Regions from separate parts of the Rhodococcus sp. I2R genome, predicted to be linked through region 1. Evidence: riboswitches for the same ligand, from Rfam matches in the RefSeq annotation. Region 1 holds a riboswitch; the other holds the start of a gene.
The links. A riboswitch is a leader RNA that binds a small molecule or an ion and turns the genes downstream of it on or off. The one in region 1 is predicted to bind cobalamin.
Positions count from the first base shown of each region.

Region 1 (6,866 bases):
AGTTGCCGGAGCCCGAGCCGATGACGGCGAGATCGAAATGCCTGTATTCGCTCATCGAGCGGTACCCGTTTCGTTGTGGTCCTTGCCCGATTCGCGTTCGATATGGGCGCTGCGATAGAGCCAACCCAGCCATTCGTCGACCTCGTCGAATGCCCGAGTTCGCGGGATCTCCTGGGAGAGAAACACATCGTGCCGTGCACCTTCGATCGGTACGACGGTCGTTCGATCGCCCAAGCACCCTGCCCACCGCGCGATCTGGCGCACGTCGAGGACGGCGTCGGCGACATCGACTCGCGAGCTGTACTTGCGCGAGAAGTGCGTGACCTTCGAACGCAGGATCAATGATGGCACGCCGATGTCGAGCCCACGATGCAATGCAGCGTGACCCTGTCGAATGGCGCGGATCCAGCCGAACGTAACGGGGAACCCGGCGAGTGGCTTCCAATCCAGGTTGTATTCCCATTCGCCGAAGTGATCCTTGGCGAGGGAAAGTCCATAGGTGTCGAGGCCCTGTCCGGGTACCGGAGCCTTGGCCCTGACGCGTCCGATGACGTCGATTGCCGTGGTCCCGACGGTTCGCATCGCTGCGGGGCCCTGCAGGTCGAACCACGGGCTGTTGAGGATGACGCCGTCTATCCCCATTGCCGCGGTGCCCCCTTCACGCCGATTGCGCCTGTCGAGCCACAGCGGGAGGATGAGTCCTCCGGTCGAGTGAGCGGTGAGAACCACCGACCCCCCGCCGGTGTCTGCGCGAACCAGCGCGAGAGCCTCGTCGAGTTCGGCGTCGTAGATCGCCAGATCCGTTACGAAGTGCGGTGTCTGCCCGGCACGTAGTGAACGGCCGCACTTGCGGAGATCGAGGGCGTAGAACGCGAAGCCCTGCTCGGTGAAGTGCTCGGCGAGGTGCTGCTGGAAGAAGTAGTCGGTGTATCCGTGGACATAGATCACCGCACGCCGTGCGGGGCGAGCGTCGGCCGGCTGGTAGCGGACCAGCGTGGCTTCGACCTGCCCTTCGCCGTCCGGGTCGTCGCCGAGTGGGATGGTGGTCTGTTCGTAGCCGTCGCCGAGGACATCGGGCACCCAGGTAGTCACAGATCACAACTGTAGTTGGCAGTTCGGCGATGCCGTGAGGAGCACAATCGAGGTAGTGCATTTCGCGGGCGTTTCACGGGGCTTTTCACGGGGGTCGGGACGGGTATGTACGGGCGGGTAACGTAACCGCTACCTGAAGCAGAACTCGGCAACGAGTACTCACGGACAAGGAAGTCGAATCTCCAGTGTCAAACGAACAGCGTTCCAACGAAGAGCAGGTCAAACGGGTCAAGACCGACGTGGTTCTGGTCGGCGCCGGAATCATGAGTGCCACTCTGGGCGCGTTGTTGCGGCAGCTCGAACCTGAATGGTCGATCGATGTGTACGAGCGACTCGACGCGGCCGCTGCAGAAAGCAGTGACGCATGGAACAACGCCGGCACCGGCCACTCGGCCCTGTGTGAGTTGAATTACACCCCGCAGAACAAAGACGGTTCCGTCGATATCTCGAAGGCGCTCAACGTCAACGAGCAGTTCCAGGTCTCACGTCAGTTCTGGGCGCACAGCGTCGACTCCGGAATCCTCAGCGATCCGAAGAACTTCATCAACCCGATTCCCCATGTCAGCTTCGTGCACGGTGAAGAGAACGTGAAGTACCTGCGTGCCAGGTACGACGCGCTTGCGACGAACCCACTGTTCGAGGGTATGGAGTACATCGCCGATGCCGACGAGTTCACCAGGCGTTTGCCGCTGATGGGTCGCGGCCGCGATTTCAGCGATCCGGTTGCTCTGAACTGGAGCGACAAGGGCACCGACATCGATTTCGGCGCCCTCACTCGCCAGCTGCTCAACTACCTCGCGGGTGCAGGCGCAACCGTTCACTTCGGTAGCGATGTCCGCAACATCTCCAAACAGTCCGACGGCACCTGGGATGTCAAGGTCGCCAACCTGCGCACCGGGGCGAAGAAGACCGTCAACGCGAAGTTCGTCTTCGTCGGCGCTGGCGGGGGAGCGCTGCACTTGCTGCAGAAGTCCGGCATCGAGGAGATCAAGGGATTCGGTGGCTTCCCGGTGAGCGGTGAGTGGTTGCGCTGCACCAATCCTGATCTGATTTCGCAGCATTCTGCGAAGGTGTACGGAAAGGCGTCCGTCGGGGCGCCGCCGATGTCGGTGCCGCACCTCGACACCCGTGTCATCGGCGGCAAGCCGGGCCTACTGTTCGGGCCGTACGCTGGCTGGTCACCCAAGTTCCTCAAGCAGGGCAAACTCACCGACCTGCCCAGTTCGATCAAGCCGGGCAACCTGATGTCCATGTTGGGTGTCGGTGTCACCGAACTCGGATTGGTCAAGTACCTGGTATCCGAACTCGCACAGTCCGAGGCCGATCGCGTGGAGACACTGCGGGAATTCGCACCGACGGTGCTGGGCAAGGACTGGGAACTGGTTTCTGCCGGCCAGCGAGTGCAGGTGATCCGCAAAAAGGGCCGCGGCGGCGTCCTCGAATTCGGTACCGCAGTCATCAACGCCGCGGACGGCACCATCGCCGGCCTGCTCGGTGCATCTCCGGGTGCGTCGACGGCCGTGCCCGCGATGCTCGACGTGCTCCAGCGTTGCTTCGCCGACCGCTACGACGGGTGGCAGCCCAAGCTGAAGGAGATGGTCCCGTCGCTGGGCAAAAAGCTCGCCGAGGACCCCGCGTTGTTCCGCGAGGTGTTCGACTGGACCTCCGATCGACTGCTGCTCGACGAGTCGACTCAACTCGCACAGCCAACCGGCGTGTGATAGCAACAGTTGATGACTACGCAAGCGGCTGCCCTCAAGAGATCCTGGGCTCTGGATCTTTCCAACAACACTCTGTACGACCTGTTGAAGCTGCGTGTCGAGGTGTTCGTCGTCGAGCAGGCGTGTGCCTACCCTGAATTGGACGGCCGTGACCTGCTCGCCGAAACCCGTCACTTCTGGCTCGAGCGCAACGGTGAAGTCGTCTGCACTCTTCGGCTGATGGAAGAGCACGACGACGGTGAGAAAGCGTTCCGCATCGGGCGTCTGTGCACCCAACGTTCCGCTCGCGGTCAGGGTCACACGACTCGGATACTTCGCGCGGCATTGGCGGAGGTCGGGGAAGCACCGTGCCGGATCAACGCGCAGAGTTACCTCGTCGACATGTATGCCAAGCACGGATTCCAGCCGGACGGTGAGGAAGTGCTCGAAGACGGCATTCCGCACACGCCTATGCGCCGCGGCGGCGGTACGCCCTGGAACGAGTCTTAAGACAGCACGAACGAAGCCGACGCGGGGAAGTCCTGTGTGAATCAGGCGCGGTCCCGCCACTGTGTACGAGTGCACCGATACGTTCACTCGAAGCCAGATCACCGCTCGGTCTCGTAGAACACGGCGCGTCGTCCTCGGCGTGGCCGACACCGTCCCGGCGCGGAAACCGGGTTACGAAGGAGTATTTGTGCAGCAGGGCAGCGGTTCATCCAGCGACCGGGGTTCATCGAGAGTCGAGGCGGCACCGCAACCGGGGTACCCCTTCAGTGCGATAGTCGGCCAGGATCAACTGCGTTTGTCGTTGATCCTGTGCGCGGTGCACCCCGGTATCGGTGGCGTTCTGGTGCGTGGGGAGAAAGGCACTGCCAAGTCCACGGTGGTGCGCGCGCTCGCCGCCCTGCTGCCCGCCGTGGAGGATGGCGATGGGCCTCGACCGGCTCGACTCGTCGAACTACCGGTCGGCGCAACCGAGGACCGCGTCGTCGGTTCCCTCGATTTGGAGAAGGTGCTTCGGGACGGTGAGCGGGCCTTTCAACCGGGTCTGCTCGCCGCGGCCCACCGCGGTGTTCTGTACGTCGACGAGGTGAACCTCCTGCACGACCACCTCGTCGATGTGTTGCTCGACGCCGCGGCGATGGGCCGCGTTCACATCGAGCGTGACGGTGTCTCACATTCGCATGCGGCACAGTTCGTCCTCGTCGGAACGATGAACCCCGAAGAAGGTGAGTTGCGTCCGCAGCTGCTGGACCGGTTCGGTCTGGCCGTCGATGTGAGGGCTTCGCGGGAGGTCGACACACGGATGGATGTCGTGCGTCGGCGGTTGAACTACGAGCGCGATCCGTCCCGGTTCGCGGCCGCGTATGCCGATGCGGACGCCGACATCGCGCGCAAGATCCTCGCTGCCCGAGCAGCTCTGGACGCGATCGAGCTCGACGATATCGAGCTACGCCGAATCGCTGCCCTGTGTGCGGCGTTCGACGTGGACGGGATGCGAGCGGATCTGGTCGTCGCGCGAACGGCCACAGCCCACGCAGCATGGCGTGGATCGGAGAAAGTCGAAGAGTCCGATGTGCGCGTCGCAGCCGAGCTCGCCCTACCGCACCGCCGCAGACGGGATCCATTCGACGAGCCTGGCATCGACGAACAGGCGTTGGACGACGCCATGCGCGACGCCGCTGAGCAGGCAGAGTCCGAACGCCCCGACCCGACCGAGCCCGACCCGACCGACCCGGATGGCGGCGGCGCTCCCGACACCGACTCCGATGGTCCGCAACCCCCAGCCAGCAGCACGTCAGAGGACAGCACGTCAGAGGGCAGCGACCCGGAGCGGAGCGGAGCGCGGGAGAACAACGCCGGTGCACCGGCCAGCGAGTTCAGGGCCAGGTCGATGGAAATACCCGGTGTCGGTGACGGCGCGCCGGGGCGCAGATCCCGCTCTCGCTCGACTCAGGGGCGAGCGGTTCGCTCGACGACCGAGCGCGGCAAAGGACTGCACCTCGTCGGCACCCTGTTCGCCGCCGCGGAGGAACAGGTCGCCAGGGGCCGCACCTCCGGCCGATTTCGGCTGGAACCGGCAGACCTGCGTGGCGCGCTGCGTGAGGGGCGAGAAGGAAATCTCATCGTGTTCGTCGTGGACGCATCCGGATCCATGGCCGCGCGCGATCGTCTCTCCGCTGTGACAGGGGCGGTGCGCTCACTGCTACGCGACGCCTACCAACGTCGAGACAAGGTTGCAGTCGTCACGGTCCGAGGCCGGGAAGCGGACCTGGTGCTGCCCCCGACCTCCAGCGTCGATGTCGCGGCCACGCTGTTGCGTCGGATGAAGACCGGCGGCAGATCACCGCTCGCACAAGGGTTCGTCAAAGCTCGCGAGGTGGTGTTGCGCGAGAAGGTCCGCGATCCGTTGCGCCGAGCGCTGGTGGTCGCGATGACGGACGGTCGAGCGACCGGCGGCGTCGACCCGGTCGGTCGCGCGCGAATCGCGGCAGCTCGACTCGCCGCCGACGGTGTCGCGTCGGTCGTCGTCGACTGCGAATCCGGCATGGTTCGACTGGGACTTGCCGCCGACTTCGCCCGTCACCTCCAGGGCGGCTACGTTCGACTGGCCGACCTTTCGGCGGAGCAGGTTGCTGCCGTCGTTCGCGCCGCGGCCTGAGGGGGTTTGCACGATGCCACAGGGAGTGCCAAGTCCGGGATCGGTCCCCGACGACGGACTGACGACGCGACAGCGCCGAAACCAGCCGATCCTGGCCGTTCATACCGGTCCGGGCAAAGGGAAATCGACCGCTGCATTCGGGATGGCTCTACGGGCGTGGAACCAGGGTTTCGACGTAGGGGTGTTCCAATTCGTGAAGAGCGCGAAATGGAAGGTCGGTGAGGAGGCCACGTTCGCGTTGCTCGGTGAGCTGCACGAGAGCTCCGGGGCCGGAGGTGCCGTCGAGTGGCACAAGATGGGCGAGGGTTGGTCGTGGACCCGCAAGAAGGGGTCCGAGGTCGATCACGCCGCGGCCGCCGCCGAGGGGTGGGCGGAGATCTCCCGACGACTCCAGGAACAGACGCATCGCTTCTACGTCCTGGACGAGTTCACCTATCCGCTGAAATGGGGCTGGGTCGACGTCGACGAGGTTGTCGATGTACTGACACATCGCCCAGGGAATCAGCACGTCGTCATCACCGGCAGGGACGTCCCGCAAGCACTGATCGACGCTGCGGATCTGGTCACCGAGATGAGCAAGGTCAAACATCCGATGGATGCGGGCCGCAAAGGTCAGCGCGGAATCGAGTGGTGACTCCGAACGCGCTGAGCGCGTCGCCGCCCGCTGTCGTGATCGCGGCCCCGGCGTCGGGAAGCGGGAAGACGACGGTCGCGACCGGGCTGATGGGTGCGTTGCGCGCTGCGGGTCATCGAGTGGCGCCCTTCAAGGTGGGGCCGGACTACATCGACCCCGGCTACCATGCGCTGGCCACCGGTCTGCCCGGACGCAATCTCGACGCGGTCATGGTCGGGGCCGATCGCATCGGTCCGCTGTTCCTGCACGGCAGCAAGGGCTGTGACATCGCGGTCGTCGAGGGTGTGATGGGCCTCTTCGACGGCAAGATCGACATGTCCGGCGGCGGCGCAGCGTCGGCAGAGGGGTCCACCGCGGCGATCGCGTCCTCGATCGGCGCACCTGTTGTACTCGTCGTAGATGCTCGCGGTCACAGTCAATCTCTCGCCGCGGTCCTGCACGGTTTCTCGACCTACGATCCTTCCGTCCGTATCGGCGGGGTCATCCTCAACCGGGTAGGCAGCCCACGCCACGAGGAGGTGCTGCGGCAGGCGTGCGAGCGGGTGGGTGTACCCGTGCTGGGATCGCTGCCGCGGATGTCCGAACTTGCTGTGCCGTCCCGGCACCTCGGGTTGATCACTGCGCTCGAGCACGGCGGACTCGCGGCACAGGCCGTCGACGCGATGGCGGACCTCGTGCGCGAGCACGTCGATCTGGGCGCTGTACAGGCACTCGCCCGGTCCTCGGTCACGGGTGCTGCGTGGGATGCCGAGGCCGAGATCTGCGATCACAGCAA
Region 1 is NZ_JAHUTG010000001.1:193,036-199,901, reverse strand. Features, by position in the region: gene mtr (mycothione reductase) at 1-55, opposite strand, end outside; gene KVY23_RS00890 (alpha/beta hydrolase) at 52-1,092, opposite strand; gene mqo (malate dehydrogenase (quinone)) at 1,278-2,813, shown strand; gene KVY23_RS00880 (GNAT family N-acetyltransferase) at 2,826-3,302, shown strand; cobalamin riboswitch at 3,276-3,427, shown strand; gene KVY23_RS00875 (AAA family ATPase) at 3,574-5,457, shown strand; gene cobO (cob(I)yrinic acid a,c-diamide adenosyltransferase) at 5,471-6,091, shown strand; gene KVY23_RS00865 (cobyrinate a,c-diamide synthase) at 6,103-6,866, shown strand, end outside.

Region 2 (6,866 bases), on a different contig from region 1:
CCAGACATCGATGCGGCACTTCCGGTGAGCGAGGAGTCGACTTTCGGTGTGGTCCAGCTCAGCGACGTACGAAGATCGCCGATGTTCTCGCCGGCGTATTTCGACCACGTCAATCCGGTCGCCGACAGGAAGACCAACCCCACAGCGATCCAGATTCCGACGGCGCCGTGCCAGTTGCGGGTACGCGCCCGGCCCGTCAGCGATCGGTCGACGGTGAGCAGTGGACCGCCGCGGTTTCGGTATCGCCGCACCCACAGCACGACGCCCCCGAGCGCGACGATCCACAGCCACGATGCCGCGAGCTCGCTGTAGATCCTGCCCGGTTCGCCGAGATGAAGGTGACGATGGAGTTGGCTGATCCAGGTCCGCATCGGTAGTGCACCGCTACTGCCGTAGACGACGGATTCGCCGACGGATTCGGCCGTCACGGGATCGACGAAGACCGCTCGACGTTCCGATTCGCCGAGAGTCGGGTCGGTGAACATCACGCGGGTGGTCTCGCCTGGCTCTGCTGCGGGTCGAACCGCCTGTAGCGCCAGGTCGGGTCGAACCAGTGTTGCCGCGTCGACCTGTTCGGCCACCGACGCTGTCGGTCCGGTCGAATCAGTGTGCAGCAGATCGGAATAGACGATGTCCTCGGCGGTCGGCGCGAGGGCGTAGAGGCCGCCGCTGACGGCGGCGACGAGGACGAACGGTGCGATGAGAATCCCGGCGTAGAAGTGGAGTCTCATCATCAGTGACGGTTCGGGCGGCGAGTGTTCGGGCGCCTGCCCGGTTTCGGGCACAACTGTGCCTTGTATGGACATACGAGAACTCGATTCGTCTCGAAATGAGGTGGTGGCGCCGCTCAGGCGCAGGGGGAAGCCCCACGGGTATCAGGAAATACGAGTGGGGTGAAGCGGACAGCTCAGGCCGGTACGGGAGGCCCGCGTGTTCCTGGTCCCCAGGACACCAACAGTCGCAGAATGACATCGGGTCGATAGTCGACCGTGACGAGGCGCGGTCGCTCCTGCACCGGCAGCACCACGGCAAGGACCGGCAGGATGCGTCGGAGAACCGACACTGCGTGGGTGCAGCCGAGCACTGCGCCGCGGACGAGCAACGCACACAGCGCGGTCGCGGCAGCGTGCGCGGCCAGCATCGACGGTGTCAGAGCGGAGGCATGATGGTGCTCGCTCGCGATCGACAGAACCGTGTGCCCGACCAACTGGCCCAGAGCAAGCACCGCGACCAGAGGAACGCGTGCCCCGAACAGGGACACCAGGCCGCCGAGGGCGGCACTGACCACCACGAGAAGAACGAGCGCCGATTCACTCGGCACCATGGTTCCGCCACCCATTCCGTGGGCGGCGATGGACAAAGACCCGGACACGGCGCCGACGAATGCACCACGCATGCGCGTGGGAGCGTCGGGCCCGGAAGTCATGAAGACACCTTAGTCCACTACTACACAGGCTAGTAGCGCGCGGCTGCCTCGAGCCCACGCAAGCGATCAGCCGGGGTTCGGCGCGGGCAACTCACACACTTGTCGGCACCGCCGGTGAGGTACAGCAGGCAGCACGAGCACCGCTGGGTGAACGTGCGGCCCCCGACCTCGACGAACCGCGGTCTCGGCATCGGGGAGGCCATCTCCCGCACCAGCCACGCCCCGAATTCGCTGCCCAACGCCCTGTCACCGAGCGCAGCGCCGACGTCGAGGCTGCGGTTGGCGATGGAGTCCGTCGCGATCGCCCACAGCGACTGCCGTCGGGCCCCCGAAACGGCAGACAACGCGTCGACGACGCCACCGAAGGTGCTTGCCAACGCGGCCGGCAGGCGGTCCACAGCGATCACGCGCTCACTCCGGACGCCGCCGAGGTAACCATCCGGGCGCAGGAAGCACGACGCGTTCTCGACGCCCGGATCGGCGGCCTCCCCCGTCACCATCGCGGTGGCGACGGCGATGTACGCCAGCGTCGAACTGGCCGAGTACCACCACAACGTCCCGTTGACGCGGTCGTCCGTGCAGGTCCACCGCCGACCGGTGTCTGCCACTCGATCGGCCAGCCACTGCCGATCGCACATCACCGACGCCGGCAGATCGAACGGGCCGTCGAGGTACTCTCCCAGCCCTGGCACCCGCGCCGCGGCAAGTTCGTAGACGGTCATGCCAGTCCGTGAATGTCGATGGTCGGACGCGGACGGGTGCGGACCGTGGCGCGGATACCGAACACCTCGGCCAGTAGTTCGTCTGTCAGTACCTCGGCGGTTGCACCCGAGGCCACCACCGAGCCGTCGGCGATCACGGCGAGGGAGGTGCAGTACTCCACCGCCAGGCGCAGATCGTGCACAGTGACGACGACAGCGAGCCCGTCCGCGGCGAGATCGCGGACTGCGTTCATGACGACCAGTTGCTGCCGGAGGTCGAGGTGGTTGGTCGGTTCGTCGAGCAGCAGGATGCGGGGTTGCTGCGCCAATGCTCGTGCGATGGACACGCGTTGCCGCTCCCCACCGGACAGGGCGCCGACATCGCGTCCGGCCAGGTCGAGAAGATCGACCCGGCGCAGGCAGGAGGTGACGATGTCCTCGTCGGAGGCGCTCGGGCGATCGAACCAGCCCCGGTGCGGTACCCGCCCGAGGGCCACGGATTCGCGGACGGTCAGGCCGACCGACGCCGCCGGTTCCTGTGTCCCGACGCCGACGATCCGCGCCAGCTCGGCTCGCTTCATCCCGTGCGCATCGACGCCGTCGACGAGCACCGACCCACTCGCGGGCGTCAGTGCCCGGTAACAACACCGCAGGGCGGTGGTCTTGCCCGATCCGTTGGGGCCGACGAGCCCGAGCACCTCCCCGGGGCGAACCTCGAACCCGATGCTGTGCAACACCTCTCGCGATCCGAGAGTCGCGCTGACGTTGTGTACGAGCAGGCTCATCGCATCTCCCTCGCGTAACGGCGGTAGAGCATGAAGACGAAGATCGGCGCACCGACGAGGGCCGTCACCACTCCGACCGGCACCTCGGTGCTCTGCGCAACCGAGCGTGCCAGGGTGTCCGCGCCGACCAATGCGATCGCACCGAGCAGCGCCGCCACCGGAAGCAACCGGATCGCTCGCGTACCCACGATATATCCCGCCAGGTGCGGCACCAGCAGGCCGACGAATCCGATTCCGCCGCTGACGGATACGGCCGCACCGGCGAGCATGGAGATGGCGAGTAGTTGCACGATGCGGAATCGTCGGACATCGAGGCCGAGGGCTGCAGCTCCGTCGTCGCCGGTGGTGAGCAGATCCATCTTGGGTGCGCTGACGAGAATGACGATTCCGATGACGATCAGCGCGAGCAAAGGAAACGGCAGGGTCGACCACCGCGCGTCACCGAATCCTCCAGCGAGCCAGTGCAACACGCCACTGAGGCTCCGTTCGTCGGCGAAGACCAGCAACGTGAACGTGATCAGCGCCGTGAAAACACTGCTCAACGCGACGCCGACGAGAATGATGGCCGTCGACTGCGGATATCTGCCGCCGATGGCCAGCGCGAGGAACAGCGGAATCATCGCACCGACGAATGCCGCCGCCGGCACGGTGAACACGCCGAGCGCACCCGCGCCGATACCGAGCGTCATCACGAGCACCACACCGAACCCGGCACCCGAGGACACACCGAGCAGGTACGGGTCGGCGAGCGGGTTTCGGGTGACCGCCTGGGCGACCCCTCCCGCCAATGCGAGCGAGGCCCCGACGACAGCTGCGGTCAGCGACCGCGGCAGGCGTGAATCGACGACGATGACCGCCCGAGCCTCTGTCCACCAGGATTCGAATGCTCCTGGCGCCAGTCGGTGGATGACGATGGCCCACACGTCGCCGACCGGAATGCGCACCGACCCGAAGGACACTGCTGCCGCAATGGCCATCAGCAGGGCCGCCGTCAGGAGTACAAGAATGAGACCGAAGCCGATGCGCGAGCGTCGACCCGTCGACGGCTTCGCTCCGGAGGACTGCTTCTCGGCGACGGCTGTCACTGGAAACGGTCCGGATGCAGCGCCTTCGCGATGGTCTCGGCACTGGTGACCAGCCGGGGACTCTCGAAGAAGTCGTCGAGGGGCACGACGATGAAGTTGTCCTCGCGCACCGCCGGGGTCGTCGCCATGATCGGCTGGTTCTTCAGAAAGTCGATCTTGCCCTGCGCGGTGGTGTCTCCGTAGTCGAGTACGACGATGGCCTGCGGGGCCCGCTCGCCCACCACCTCCCAGGTGGTGTCCAGGTAGGGGCGTTCGCCCTCGGGGAAGATATTGGCCGCTCCGGCCTGGTCGGCGATCAACTGGCCCACGCCGACGCCGCCGATCGTCATCGGTGCGGCCTCGCCGGAGTCGTAGAAGAAGGTGGGCGTCGGGGAGACGCCGTCGAGGTCCTCGCGAAGCGCGGCCAGCTCGTTCACGACACCGTCGGTGACCTCACGTGCGGCGTCCGGGACGCCGAGGATGTCACCGAGTTGGGTGTAGTCGGTCTCGAGCATGCCGATATCCGCGAGACCGGACCCGCAGTACTCCGAGAACAGGAAGGTCGGAATCCCGATTTCGGTGAACGAGTCTCGTGAACGTCCCTCCTTGGCCTCGAATGCGCTGCGCATGCCGCCGACAACCAGGTCGGGGTCGAGATCGAGGATCTGTTCGCGCGTCGGATACTCGTCGGCGAGGCCCTGAATACGCGCGAACTCCTCGGACGTCTCCGGCGTCGGAGTTGCGTCCTGGTATCCCATGCCGACGATGCGGTCGGCGACGCCCATCTCGATGAGGACCTCGGTGACGTGGTCGTTCATGGAGATGATGCGCTGCGGCGGGGCGTCGAATTGCTGGACGGTGTCGCAGTTGGTGACCTCGACGGTGTCGTCGAACGGCGCCGCTGCGGCTGCCATCTCGACCGCGTCGCCGCGGGAACAACCGACGAGCGACACCGCCGCGAGAAAGACGGCGGCGTTCAGGGTAAGGGTGGAGCGTGACACGAGAACCTCACTTGGAGCTCAGAGCCACGAAAATGAGAGCCGACACACGCAGCACGAATCGCCACGCGCGGGGCTGCCGATTCGTAGACCACGACGAATAGGTGCCGCTCACGCAGTCGCTGGGTAATCGGGCTCGCTGCCTCGCGACGAGGCAACCCACCGTTGCGGGTCAGCGCCGGATTTCGACCGGCTTCCCCCTGTGACTGGTGTGCTTGTGTTCGCTGTGCAGTATGCACCAGCACATCACGTGTGTGTCAACGTGCGACGCACCGCCGGCGCCGTGGAATGCGGCAACAGACGGCTCGGATCGTCGGGGAGCAGAAGCTGAACGTGCGCCGATTCGTCGAATCGGTACGGCTGTGTCAGCACGATACCGGCGAGGTGTTTGCGCAACCGCGACATCTCCGCGCGCACGGTGATGGCCCGGCCGTCGTCGCCGAACAGGTCCGCTGCCATCTGCGCGGCACTGCGCCCGGCTCTGTTGGTCGCGAGCAGATACAGAATTTCGGCGTGTCGGGGTGTGGGCTCGTGCGTCCACTCCCCGGCCTCGCTGCGGATCTGCACTCGTGCGCGTTGAGGCTGCCGAAGATCGAGCACCACGGTCGTCGTGCTGCCCGCCTCCGACGCGGTTGCGTCCGCGTGAGCGTCGGTCGGCCGCACCAACCAGCCACCCGGTAGCGGCTCGAAATCGCACACCCCGAGCGTCGGCAACCAGAACCGACCCGAGGCGAGTTCCTCAGGGAGAAGGATGCGGTTGCGCAGAGCAACGGACTCGACCGCAGCAACCCAGCCGTGCGAGTCGACAGCGAGCGCCGGGGACCGCAACCGAGCGAGCATCGGCGCAGCAACCGAACGCAATCGGTCCAGATTCTGTCGATGCTGTTCACGCAACTGCGATTCCGCGAGACGAGCGATGGCGTCCACCAGCGCCAGCGTGGTCGGATGCACCGTACTCGCGGGGCCACTGACATCGACTGCGCCGATGACGTGCCCGGTTCGCGGATCCTTGATGGGCGCTCCCGCGCAGGTCCACGGATGATGGCTTCGCACATAGTGTTCCGCCGAGAAGATCTGCACCGCGCGGCGCGAGACCAGCGCGGTACCGATGGCGTTGGTACCCACCGACTCCTCGGCCCAGTTCGCGCCTTCGACGAAACCCAGCCCGTCCGCGCGGTCGAGCACCGACGTCGTCCCGTTCCGCCACAGCACCCGGCCGTGCCGGTCGGCGACCACCAGGATGTTGTCGCCGTCCTGGACCACGGATTCGAGCCCGTGGGCCAGGTCGTCGAGGATGTCGAACAGGCCCGATTCCCGACGGCTGAGCTCGAGGTCCGAGACGTCGATCTGCGGCGTGGCGACGCTGCGCTGCTCAGGGTCGATACCGAGGGTCTGCAGCCGTCGCCACGAGTCCCCGATCACCTCCCGCGGGCGAGCCGGCGACTTGCCGCCGGTCATCGTCGCGTCGTACACGGCAGTGAGAATCTGCGCGTAGCGGCGCGGGTCCTCGCCCGCCGCCAGCGCAGGTTCGGGACCTGTCGACGGTGTCATCACAGTCAATTGTGCTCCAGATCACTTCACGAGCGCAAAGGTGGGTCAGCGGAACACCAGGCCACCGTCGATGAGCGGTGCCTGACCAGTCATGTAGTCCGAATCCGGACCGGCCAGGTACGACACGAACGCCGCCACATCCTCCGGCGTCTGCGCCCGACCGAGAGCGATCCCGCCGACGAACTTGTCGTAGGTTTCGCCCTCGGCAGCACCGGTCAATTCGGCGAACCGCTTGTCGATGGTCACCCACATGTCCGTGCCGACCACACCGGGACAGTAAGCGTTGACGGTGATGCCATGGGAGGCATATTCCTTGGCCGCCGCCTGCGTCAGAGCGCGAA
Region 2 is NZ_JAHUTG010000019.1:73,493-80,358, reverse strand. Features, by position in the region: gene KVY23_RS18620 (PepSY-associated TM helix domain-containing protein) at 1-806, opposite strand, end outside; gene KVY23_RS18615 (hypothetical protein) at 908-1,426, opposite strand; gene KVY23_RS18610 ((2Fe-2S)-binding protein) at 1,456-2,148, opposite strand; gene KVY23_RS18605 (ABC transporter ATP-binding protein) at 2,145-2,912, opposite strand; gene KVY23_RS18600 (iron ABC transporter permease) at 2,909-3,889, opposite strand; gene KVY23_RS18595 (ABC transporter substrate-binding protein) at 3,994-4,977, opposite strand; cobalamin riboswitch at 5,078-5,229, opposite strand; gene KVY23_RS18590 (GAF domain-containing protein) at 5,221-6,525, opposite strand; gene KVY23_RS18585 (acetoin reductase) at 6,571-6,866, opposite strand, start outside.
Region 2: linked by a shared signal. The riboswitch ahead of KVY23_RS18595 (ABC transporter substrate-binding protein) and the one ahead of KVY23_RS00875 (AAA family ATPase) in region 1 are both predicted to bind cobalamin.